One region of the Enterobacter hormaechei subsp. xiangfangensis genome, then DNA from elsewhere that is predicted to be linked to it. Evidence: predicted binding sites of a transcription regulator. Region 1 holds the regulator's gene; the other holds the start of a gene.
The links. The regulator sigma-54, encoded in region 1, starts transcription at its own class of promoters, with help from an activator protein. The targets are predictions, from matches to a motif close to GTTGGCACANNTTTCGCTNT.
Positions count from the first base shown of each region.

Region 2: the regulator sigma-54 is predicted to act here: its motif matches at 3,732-3,751, upstream of glnK (P-II family nitrogen regulator).

Region 1 is NZ_CP017183.1:4,092,985-4,098,337, forward strand. It holds gene lptC (LPS export ABC transporter periplasmic protein LptC) at 1-570, shown strand, start outside; gene lptA (lipopolysaccharide ABC transporter substrate-binding protein LptA) at 539-1,093, shown strand; gene lptB (LPS export ABC transporter ATP-binding protein) at 1,100-1,825, shown strand; gene rpoN (RNA polymerase factor sigma-54) at 1,873-3,306, shown strand; gene hpf (ribosome hibernation promoting factor) at 3,329-3,616, shown strand; gene ptsN (PTS IIA-like nitrogen regulatory protein PtsN) at 3,699-4,190, shown strand; gene rapZ (RNase adapter RapZ) at 4,236-5,090, shown strand; gene npr (PTS phosphocarrier protein NPr) at 5,087-5,353, shown strand, end outside.
Region 2 is NZ_CP017183.1:1,072,786-1,078,138, forward strand. It holds gene BFV63_RS05005 (Lrp/AsnC family transcriptional regulator) at 1-31, shown strand, start outside; gene BFV63_RS05010 (SmdA family multidrug ABC transporter permease/ATP-binding protein) at 62-1,816, shown strand; gene BFV63_RS05015 (SmdB family multidrug efflux ABC transporter permease/ATP-binding protein) at 1,809-3,590, shown strand; gene glnK (P-II family nitrogen regulator) at 3,804-4,142, shown strand; gene amtB (ammonium transporter AmtB) at 4,178-5,353, shown strand, end outside.

The sequences.
Region 1 (5,353 bases):
AAAACCAGACGTTGGGTTATCATTCTGCTTGCGCTTGTCGCCCTGATACTGATTGGCGTAAATCTCGCTGACCGCGATGATACGCAAGCGGAAGTGGTTAACACGAGCGACCCGACCTATAAAAGCGATCACAGCGACACCGTGGTCTATAGCCCGGAAGGTGCGCTGAACTATCGCCTCGTTGCTCAGCATGTAGAATATTTTTCAGATGACGGCACCTCGTGGTTTACCCAGCCGGTCCTGACCACCTTTGATACGGACAAAGTGCCGACGTGGTCAATCAAGTCTGACCGGGCAAAACTGACAAATGACCGTATGCTTTACCTGTATGGTCACGTTGAAGTCAACGCCCTGACCGCTGACGCGCAACTGCGAAAAATTACGACGGATAACGCCCAGATCAACCTGGTCACCCAGGATGTCACGTCGCAGGATTTAGTCACCCTGTATGGCACAACATTTAATTCCAGCGGTTTAAGAATGCGCGGGAACTTACGCAGCAAAAACGCCGAGCTGATTGAAAAGGTTAGAACCTCCTATGAAATTCAAAACAAACAAACTCAGCCTTAAAGTTGTTATCGCCAGCGCGCTGCTGGCGGCCAGTCTTCCCGCGCTTGCTGTGACTGGCGACACCGAACAGCCGATTCATATTGAATCCGATACCCAGTCTCTGGATATGCAGGGTAACGTCGTCACCTTTACCGGCAACGTCGTTGTGACCCAGGGCACCATCAAAATCAACGCCGACAAAGTGGTCGTTACCCGTCCGGGCGGCGAGCAGGGGAAAGAGATTATCGATGGTTATGGCAACCCGGCCACCTTCTACCAGATGCAGGACAACGGCAAGCCGGTGAAAGGCCATGCCTCGCATATGCACTATGAACTGGCGAAGGATCTGGTCATCCTGACCGGTAATGCTTACCTGGAACAGCTGGACAGCAATATCAAAGGCGACAAGATCACTTATCTGGTGAAAGAGCAGAAAATGCAGGCCTCCAGCGAAAAAGGCAAACGCGTCACGACCGTGCTTGTGCCTTCGCAGTTGCAGGACAAGAACAACGGTCAGGCTCCGGCAAAGAAAAAGAGTAACTAATTCGTTATGGCAACTTTAACTGCAAAAAACCTCGCGAAAGCGTATAAGGGCCGCCGCGTCGTCGAAGATGTCAGTCTGACCGTCAACTCCGGCGAAATCGTGGGTTTGCTTGGCCCTAACGGCGCGGGTAAAACTACGACCTTCTACATGGTAGTGGGCATCGTCCCGCGTGACGCCGGCAACATCATTATCGATGATGAAGATATCAGCCTGCTGCCGCTGCATGCCCGCGCGCGTCGTGGCATCGGCTATCTGCCGCAGGAAGCGTCTATCTTCCGCCGCTTAAGCGTGTTCGACAACCTGATGGCCGTGCTCCAGATCCGTGACGATCTGACCAGCGAGCAGCGCACTGACCGTGCGAACGAGCTGATGGAAGAGTTTCATATTGAACACCTTCGCGACAGCCTCGGTCAGGCGCTGTCCGGTGGTGAACGCCGCCGCGTTGAGATTGCGCGCGCGCTGGCAGCAAACCCGAAATTTATCCTGCTGGATGAACCGTTTGCGGGCGTTGACCCCATCTCCGTTATCGATATCAAACGTATCATTGAACACCTGCGCGACAGCGGGCTTGGCGTACTGATCACGGACCACAACGTTCGTGAAACGCTGGCGGTGTGTGAGCGCGCCTACATAGTGAGCCAGGGCCATCTGATTGCCCACGGTACGCCGCAGCAAATCCTCGAGGATGAGCATGTTAAGCGCGTGTACCTTGGGGAAGACTTCAGACTCTGATAGGGTAGAGGTTAAGTCACGCCGAACCGGAGAAAAACGCTCTGAACATGAAGCAAGGTTTGCAATTACGGCTCAGCCAGCAACTGGCCATGACGCCGCAGCTCCAGCAGGCAATCCGTCTGTTGCAGCTGTCCACGTTAGAACTCCAGCAGGAGCTCCAGCAGGCGCTGGACAGCAATCCGCTGCTGGAGCAGACCGATCTTCATGACGAGGTAGACGCCCAGCAGACGCAGGACACAGAAACGCTCGACTCCGTAGATGCACTCGAACAGAAAGAGATGCCGGACGAACTGCCGCTGGATGCCAGCTGGGATGAAATCTACACCGCGGGTACCCCTTCCGGGACGCGTGCAGACTACCAGGACGATGAACTCCCGGTCTACCAGGGCGAAACTACCCAATCGCTTCAGGACTACCTGATGTGGCAGGTGGAGCTGACGCCTTTCTCCGATACCGATCGCGCCATTGCCACCTCGATTGTCGATGCCGTTGACGACACGGGCTATTTGACCGTGACGCTGGACGAGATTCTTGAAAGCATCGGCGATGACGAGATTGAACTGGAAGAGATCGAAGCCGTCCTGAAACGCGTTCAGCGTTTCGACCCGATTGGCGTCGCCGCGAAAGATCTGCGTGACTGCCTTCTGATCCAGCTTTCGCAGTTTGCTAAAGAGACACCGTGGATTGACGAAGCCCGGCTCATCATCAGCGATCATCTGGATCTGCTGGCGAACCACGACTTCCGCACCCTGATGCGCGTCACGCGCCTGAAAGAAGAGGTGCTGAAGGAAGCGGTGAATCTGATCCAGTCACTCGATCCGCGTCCGGGGCAGTCGATTCAGACCAGCGAACCGGAATATGTCATTCCCGATGTGCTGGTGAGAAAACACAATGGCCGCTGGGTCGTTGAACTGAACGCCGACAGCATTCCTCGCCTGCAAATCAACCAGCAATACGCCTCCATGTGCACCAGCGCCCGTAACGACGCTGATAATCAATACATTCGCAGCAACCTTCAGGAAGCACGCTGGTTGATTAAGAGTCTGGAGAGCCGTAATGACACGCTGCTGCGCGTCAGCCGCTGTATTGTCGAACAGCAGCAGGCATTCTTTGAGCAGGGCGAAGAGTTTATGAAACCGATGGTGCTGGCGGACATAGCCCAGGCCGTCGAGATGCATGAATCAACCATTTCCCGCGTGACCACGCAGAAGTATCTGCACAGCCCACGCGGTATTTTTGAGCTTAAGTATTTCTTCTCCAGCCACGTGAACACCGAAGGCGGCGGCGAAGCCTCGTCGACGGCCATTCGCGCACTGGTGAAGAAGTTGATCGCCGCGGAGAACCCCGCGAAGCCACTCAGTGACAGTAAGTTAACCACCATGCTGTCCGATCAGGGTATTATGGTGGCACGTCGTACTGTCGCGAAGTATCGAGAGTCTTTATCCATTCCGCCGTCTAACCAGCGTAAACAACTGGTTTGACACAACCGATAAGGAAGACACTATGCAGCTCAATATCACCGGACATAACGTCGAGATTACTGAGGCTTTACGCGATTTTGTAAACACTAAGTTTGCGAAACTCGAGCAGTATTTCGAGAGGATCAACCAGGTCTATGTTGTGTTGAAAGTGGAGAAAGTGACGCATATCTCGGATGCGACCCTGCACGTCAACGGAGGGGAACTCCATGCCAGTGCGGAAGGGCAAGACATGTACGCGGCTATCGACGGCTTGATTGATAAGCTTGCGAGACAGCTCAATAAACATAAAGATAAACTGAAACAACACTAATTGTCCGGGCAGTTAACGGGTGCAGGACGGCCTGTTGTGAAACACAACAGGCCATTTGTACAGTTAGCGCTTAGGTGAAATTATGATAAACAACGATTCCGCTCTTCAACTGAGCAATGTCCTTAACCAGGATTGTACCCGCAGTGGCGTTCACTGCCAGAGCAAAAAACGTGCGCTGGAAATCATCAGTGAGCTGGCCGCAAAACAGCTGGGTCTGCCGCCGCAGATCGTGTTTGAAGCCATTCTGACTCGTGAAAAAATGGGCAGTACCGGCATCGGCAATGGCATTGCGATCCCGCATGGCAAGCTGGAAGAAGATACGCTGCGTGCCGTGGGGGTGTTTGTGCAACTGGAAACGCCTATCGCTTTTGACGCCATTGATAACCAGCCTGTGGATCTGCTCTTCGCGCTGCTGGTTCCTGCCGATCAGACCAAGACCCACCTGCACACGCTGTCGCTGGTTGCCAAACGTCTGGCGGATAAAACCATTTGTCGTCGACTGCGCTCAGCCCAAAGTGATGAAGAGCTTTATCAAATTATCACTGAAGCAGAAGGCAATCAGGATGAGGCATAATCGGGAAAGGGCCTTCAGAACGGCTGCCCTGAGGAGAAACGGAACATGGTGCTGATGATCGTCAGCGGTCGTTCGGGGTCCGGGAAGTCCGTGGCCCTGCGCGCGCTGGAAGACATGGGATTTTACTGTGTAGATAACCTGCCGGTAGTGTTGTTACCCGATCTGGCGCGGACGCTGGCGGACAGGCAAATCTCTGCCGCCGTCAGTATTGACGTGCGTAACATGCCGGAATCGCCGGAAATCTTCGAGCAGGCAATGAACAGCCTGCCGGAATGCTTCTCGCCTCAGCTCTTGTTCCTGGACGCTGACCGCAACACGCTGATCCGCCGTTACAGCGATACACGTCGTTTGCATCCGCTCTCCAGTAAAAATCTTTCGCTGGAAAGCGCCATCGATAAAGAGAGCGATCTGCTTGAGCCGCTGCGTTCGCGGGCCGACCTGATTGTCGACACCTCTGAAATGTCCGTCCACGAGCTGGCGGAAATGCTGCGTACGCGCTTACTCGGCAAGCGCGAGCGTGAACTGACGATGGTGTTTGAATCCTTCGGCTTTAAGCACGGCATACCTATCGATGCGGATTACGTTTTTGATGTGCGTTTCCTGCCGAACCCGCACTGGGATCCGAAACTGCGTCCGATGACCGGTCTGGATAAGCCGGTGGCGGCGTTCCTCGACCGACACACAGAAGTACACAATTTTATCTACCAGACGCGAAGCTACCTTGAGCTATGGTTACCTATGCTGGAAACAAACAATCGCAGCTACCTGACGGTGGCGATTGGCTGTACCGGCGGTAAACATCGTTCGGTCTACATTGCCGAACAGCTGGCCGATTACTTCCGCTCACGCGGGAAGAACGTTCAGTCCCGTCATCGCACGCTGGAAAAACGCAAAACATGACCGTAAAACAGACCGTCGAAATCACCAATAAGCTGGGCATGCATGCGCGCCCGGCGATGAAGCTGTTTGAGCTGATGCAGGGTTTTGATGCTGAGGTGCTGCTGCGCAACGACGAGGGAACCGAGGCAGAAGCCAATAGCGTGATCGCCCTGCTGATGCTGGATTCTGCCAAAGGCCGCCAGATTGAAGTTGAAGCCACCGGCCCGCAGGAAGAAGAAGCGCTGGCGGCAGTGATTGCCCTGTTTAACGCCGGGTTTGACGAA
Region 2 (5,353 bases), 1.6 Mb from region 1:
TAAATACACCACAGCGTTACCCATTGAATAACTTCTTAAAATACCTTCAGGAAAAGACCGCGTGCGATTATTTGCCCAATTAAGCTGGTACTTTCGTCGGGAGTGGCAACGCTACCTCGGCGCAGTGGCCCTGCTTATTATCATTGCCATTCTGCAACTGATCCCCCCCAAAGTGGTGGGCTACGTCGTGGATGGCGTTACCGAACAACATTACACCGCCGCACGGGTGATGATGTGGGTCGGTACGCTGGTGCTGACGGCCGTGGTGGTTTACCTGCTGCGTTATGTCTGGCGCGTGCTGCTGTTCGGTGCGTCCTATCAGCTTGCCGTTGAGCTGCGCGAGGACTTTTACCGTCAGCTGAGCCGCCAGCACCCTGAGTTTTATCTGCGTCACCGTACCGGGGATCTCATCGCCCGCGCCACTAACGATGTAGACCGCGTGGTGTTTGCCGCCGGTGAAGGGGTGTTAACGCTGGTGGATTCCCTGGTGATGGGCTGTGCGGTATTAATTGTGATGTCTACGCAAATTAGCTGGGAGCTCACGCTGCTGGCGCTGCTGCCAATGCCGCTGATGGCGCTGGCAATTAACCGCTACGGCGAGCAGCTCCATGAACGCTTTAAGCTGGCGCAGGCGGCGTTCTCGTCGCTGAACGATCGCACCCAGGAGAGCATGACCAGCATCCGCATGATCAAAGCGTTTGGTCTGGAAGACCGTCAGTCCGCACTGTTTGCCGCCGACGCCGCCGATACCGGCGCGAAAAACATGCGCGTGGCGCGTATTGATGCCCGTTTCGATCCGACAATTTATATTGCGATTGGCATGGCGAACCTGCTGGCGGTGGGCGGCGGCAGCTGGATGGTGGTGCGAGGCACCATGACCCTCGGGCAGTTAACCAGCTTTGCGATGTACCTTGGGCTGATGATCTGGCCAATGCTGGCGCTGGCCTGGATGTTTAATATCGTTGAACGTGGGAGCGCCGCTTACAGCCGTATCCGCGCCATGCTGGCGGAAGTGCCGGTCGTGAACGATGGCAGCGAGCCGGTACCGGAAGGTCCGGGTATTCTCAAGGCTGATATCCGCGCCTTTATCTACCCGCAAACGGAACATCCGGTGCTTGAGAACGTCAGTTTCACGCTGCGTCCTGGTCAGATGCTGGGCATCTGCGGCCCGACGGGCTCCGGTAAAAGCACCATTCTGTCACTGATTCAGCGCCATTTTGACGTGAGCGAAGGCGATATCCGTTTCCACGACATCCCTCTGCCACGTCTGCTGCTGGATGACTGGCGCAGCCGCCTGGCGGTCGTCAGCCAGACGCCGTTTTTGTTTTCAGACACCATTGCCAACAATATTGCGCTCGGGTGTCCGACGGCGACACAGGACCAGATCGAGCACGTGGCGCGTCTGGCCAGCGTCCACGAGGATATTCTGCGCCTGCCGCAGGGCTACGACACGGAAGTGGGTGAGCGGGGCGTTATGCTCTCCGGCGGACAAAAACAGCGTATCTCTATTGCCCGCGCGCTACTGCTGGACGCTGAGATCCTGATTCTGGATGATGCGCTGTCCGCGGTTGACGGGCGTACTGAACATCAAATTCTGCATAACCTTCGCCAGTGGGGAGAGGGGCGCACGGTCATCATCAGCGCGCACCGTCTGTCGGCGCTTACCGAAGCCAGTGAAATTCTGGTGCTTCAGCACGGACATATTGCCCAGCGTGGTCAGCATGAGCAGCTCGCCGGGCAGACCGGCTGGTATCGGGATATGTACCGCTATCAACAGCTTGAAGCCGCGCTGGATGAGGAGGTGGCCGATGCGTAAGTTTGGACAGATGTGGCCGACGTTAAAACGGCTGCTGGCCTATGGCTCACCGTGGCGCAAACCGCTTTCCATCGCCGTGCTGTTGCTGTGGATCGCCGCGATTGCGGAGGTGACCGGTCCGCTGCTTATCAGCTATTTCATCGATAACATGGTAGCGAAAAGCTATTTGCCTCTCGGCCTGGTCGCCGGGCTGGGCGTGGCGTACGTCGGGCTACAGCTGACGGCGGCAGGGCTGCATTACGCGCAGTCACTGCTCTTTAACCGGGCCGCCGTGGGCGTGGTGCAGCAGCTGCGCACGGACGTGATGGATGCCGCGCTGCGCCAGCCGCTGAGCGAGTTTGATACCCAGCCGGTCGGGCAGGTTATTTCGCGCGTCACCAATGACACCGAGGTGATCCGCGACCTCTATGTAACCGTTGTTGCAACGGTTCTGCGCAGTGCCGCGCTAATTGGCGCGATGCTGGTGGCGATGTTCAGCCTGGACTGGCGGATGGCGCTGGTGGCAATCACCATTTTCCCGGCGGTGCTGATCGTGATGGTGATTTACCAGCGCTACAGCACGCCGATCGTGCGCCGCGTGCGCGCTTACCTTGCAGATATCAATGATGGCTTCAACGAAGTGATCAACGGCATGAGCGTTATTCAGCAGTTTCGCCAGCAGGCGCGTTTTGGTGAGCGAATGGGGGAAGCCAGCCGCTCGCATTATATGGCGCGGATGCAGACGTTACGCCTGGACGGTTTCCTGTTACGTCCGCTGCTGAGCCTCTTCTCGGCGCTGGTGCTGTGCGGACTGCTGATGCTGTTCGGCCTGACGACGCGCGGAACCATCGAGGTGGGGGTACTGTACGCGTTTATCAGTTACCTCGGACGCCTTAACGAACCGCTGATTGAACTCACCACGCAGCAGTCGATGCTGCAACAGGCAGTGGTCGCGGGCGAACGTGTATTCGAGCTCATGGACAGGCCGCGTCAGACCTATGGCGATGACGAACGCCCGCTGGAAAGTGGATCCATAGCGTTTGATCATGTCTCGTTTGCCTACCGCGACGACCAGCTTGTCTTGCAGGATATCAACCTCGAGGTACCGTCGCGTGGTTTTGTCGCCCTGGTTGGGCATACCGGCAGCGGCAAAAGCACGCTCGCCAGTTTGCTGATGGGCTACTATCCGTTGACGCAGGGGGAGATCCGTCTGGACGGACGGCCGCTTGCCTCGCTTAGCCACAACGCGTTGCGTAAGGGCGTCGCGATGGTGCAGCAGGATCCGGTGGTGCTGGCGGATACCTTTTATGCCAACGTGACGCTGGGACGTCCTTTCACCCCTGAGCAGGTATGGGAGGTGCTGGAAACGGTACAGCTGGCGGATCTGGCGCGCGGGTTAAGCGAGGGGATCAATACCCGGCTGGGTGAGCAGGGCAACAACCTCTCCGTCGGGCAAAAGCAACTTCTGGCGCTGGCGCGCGTGCTGATTGAGACGCCGCAGGTGTTAATTCTGGATGAAGCGACCGCAAGCATTGACTCCGGTACCGAGCAGGCGATCCAGCAGGCGCTGGCTGCCGTGCGGGATCACACTACGCTGGTGGTGATCGCCCACCGCCTGTCAACGATCGTCGATGCCGATACCATTCTGGTTCTGCACCGTGGCCAGGCCGTTGAACGGGGTACGCACAGAGCGCTGCTTGAGGCAAAAGGACGCTACTGGCAGATGTATCAGTTGCAGCTGGCAGGCGACGAACTGGCCGCCAGCGTGCGCGAGGAAGAGTCACTCAGCGCCTGATGCACCATAACAAGGCAATGCGCTAACAGACTTAACCGTTGGTGCAAAACTGAAACGCACCCTGCACTGCCATGGTGCGTTTTTTTTTTCACTTTTTCCCGGCGCATGCGCGCCGCGGCGCTTTCCTCCTCACCTTTCACTTCTGGCACACCCTTTGCAATATCACTCTCGTGTTAGCTGCGGCCATTACCGAATTCTGACTGGAGGGGATATATGAAGCTGGTTACGGTGGTAATCAAACCATTCAAACTCGAAGACGTGCGTGAAGCGCTGTCTTCCATGGGTATTCAGGGACTGACTGTCACCGAAGTGAAAGGCTTTGGGCGTCAGAAAGGTCATGCCGAGCTTTATCGCGGGGCGGAATACAGCGTTAACTTCCTGCCAAAAGTGAAAATTGATGTGGCGATTGCCGACGATCAGCTTGATGAGGTGATTGATGTCGTCAGCAAAGCGGCCTACACCGGAAAAATTGGCGACGGCAAAATTTTCGTTGCCGAACTACAGCGCGTTATTCGCATCCGTACCGGCGAATCTGACGAAGCGGCGTTGTAAGTAACTCCTGGCACACAGTGATAGGGATCGAGAAAATGAAGAAAGCAACAATGAAAACAGGTCTGGGGTCGCTGGCACTGCTGCCGGGCCTGGCAATGGCCGCACCTGCTGTGGCAGACAAAGCCGATAACGCCTTTATGATGATTTGCACCGCGCTGGTGCTGTTCATGACGATTCCGGGGATCGCGCTGTTTTACGGCGGCCTGATCCGCGGCAAGAACGTACTCTCCATGCTGACGCAGGTTGCCGTCACGTTTGCGCTGGTGTGCGTGCTGTGGGTGGTTTACGGTTACTCGCTGGCCTTCGGGGAGGGCAACGCCTTCTTCGGCAACGTTAACTGGGCGATGCTGAAAAATATCGAACTGACCGCGGTTATGGGCAGCTTCTATCAGTATATTCATGTCGCGTTTCAGGGCTCATTCGCCTGCATCACCGTGGGGCTGATTGTGGGCGCGCTGGCTGAGCGTATCCGCTTCTCTGCGGTACTGATTTTCGTGGTGGTCTGGCTGACGCTCTCCTATATCCCGATTGCGCATATGGTCTGGGGCGGTGGTCTGTTGGCTTCCCATGGCGCGCTGGACTTTGCGGGTGGTACCGTTGTGCACATCAACGCCGCGGTAGCAGGCCTGGTAGGCGCCTACCTGATTGGCAAGCGCGTGGGCTTCGGGAAGGAAGCATTCAAGCCGCACAATCTGCCGATGGTCTTTACCGGCACCGCCATCCTCTACTTTGGCTGGTTCGGCTTCAACGCAGGTTCAGCCAGCGCCGCTAACGAAATCGCTGCACTGGCCTTCGTGAATACCGTTGTGGCAACCGCCGGCGCTATCCTCTCATGGGTATTTGGCGAGTGGGCCGTTCGCGGCAAGCCATCGCTGCTGGGTGCCTGTTCCGGGGCGATTGCCGGTCTGGTAGGTATTACGCCAGCGTGCGGTTACGTGGGCGTAGGCGGTGCGCTGCTGATCGGTATCGTCGCAGGACTGGCGGGGCTGTGGGGCGTTACCGCACTGAAACGTGTTCTGCGCGTTGACGATCCGTGTGATGTATTCGGCGTGCACGGTGTGTGCGGCATTGTCGGCTGTATCATGACCGGTATCTTTGCTGCCCAATCTCTGGGCGGTGTGGGTTACGCAGAAGGTGTAACCATGGGGCATCAGGTGCTGGTACAGCTGGAAAGTATCGCAATCACCGTTGTCTGGTCGGGTGTTGTGGCC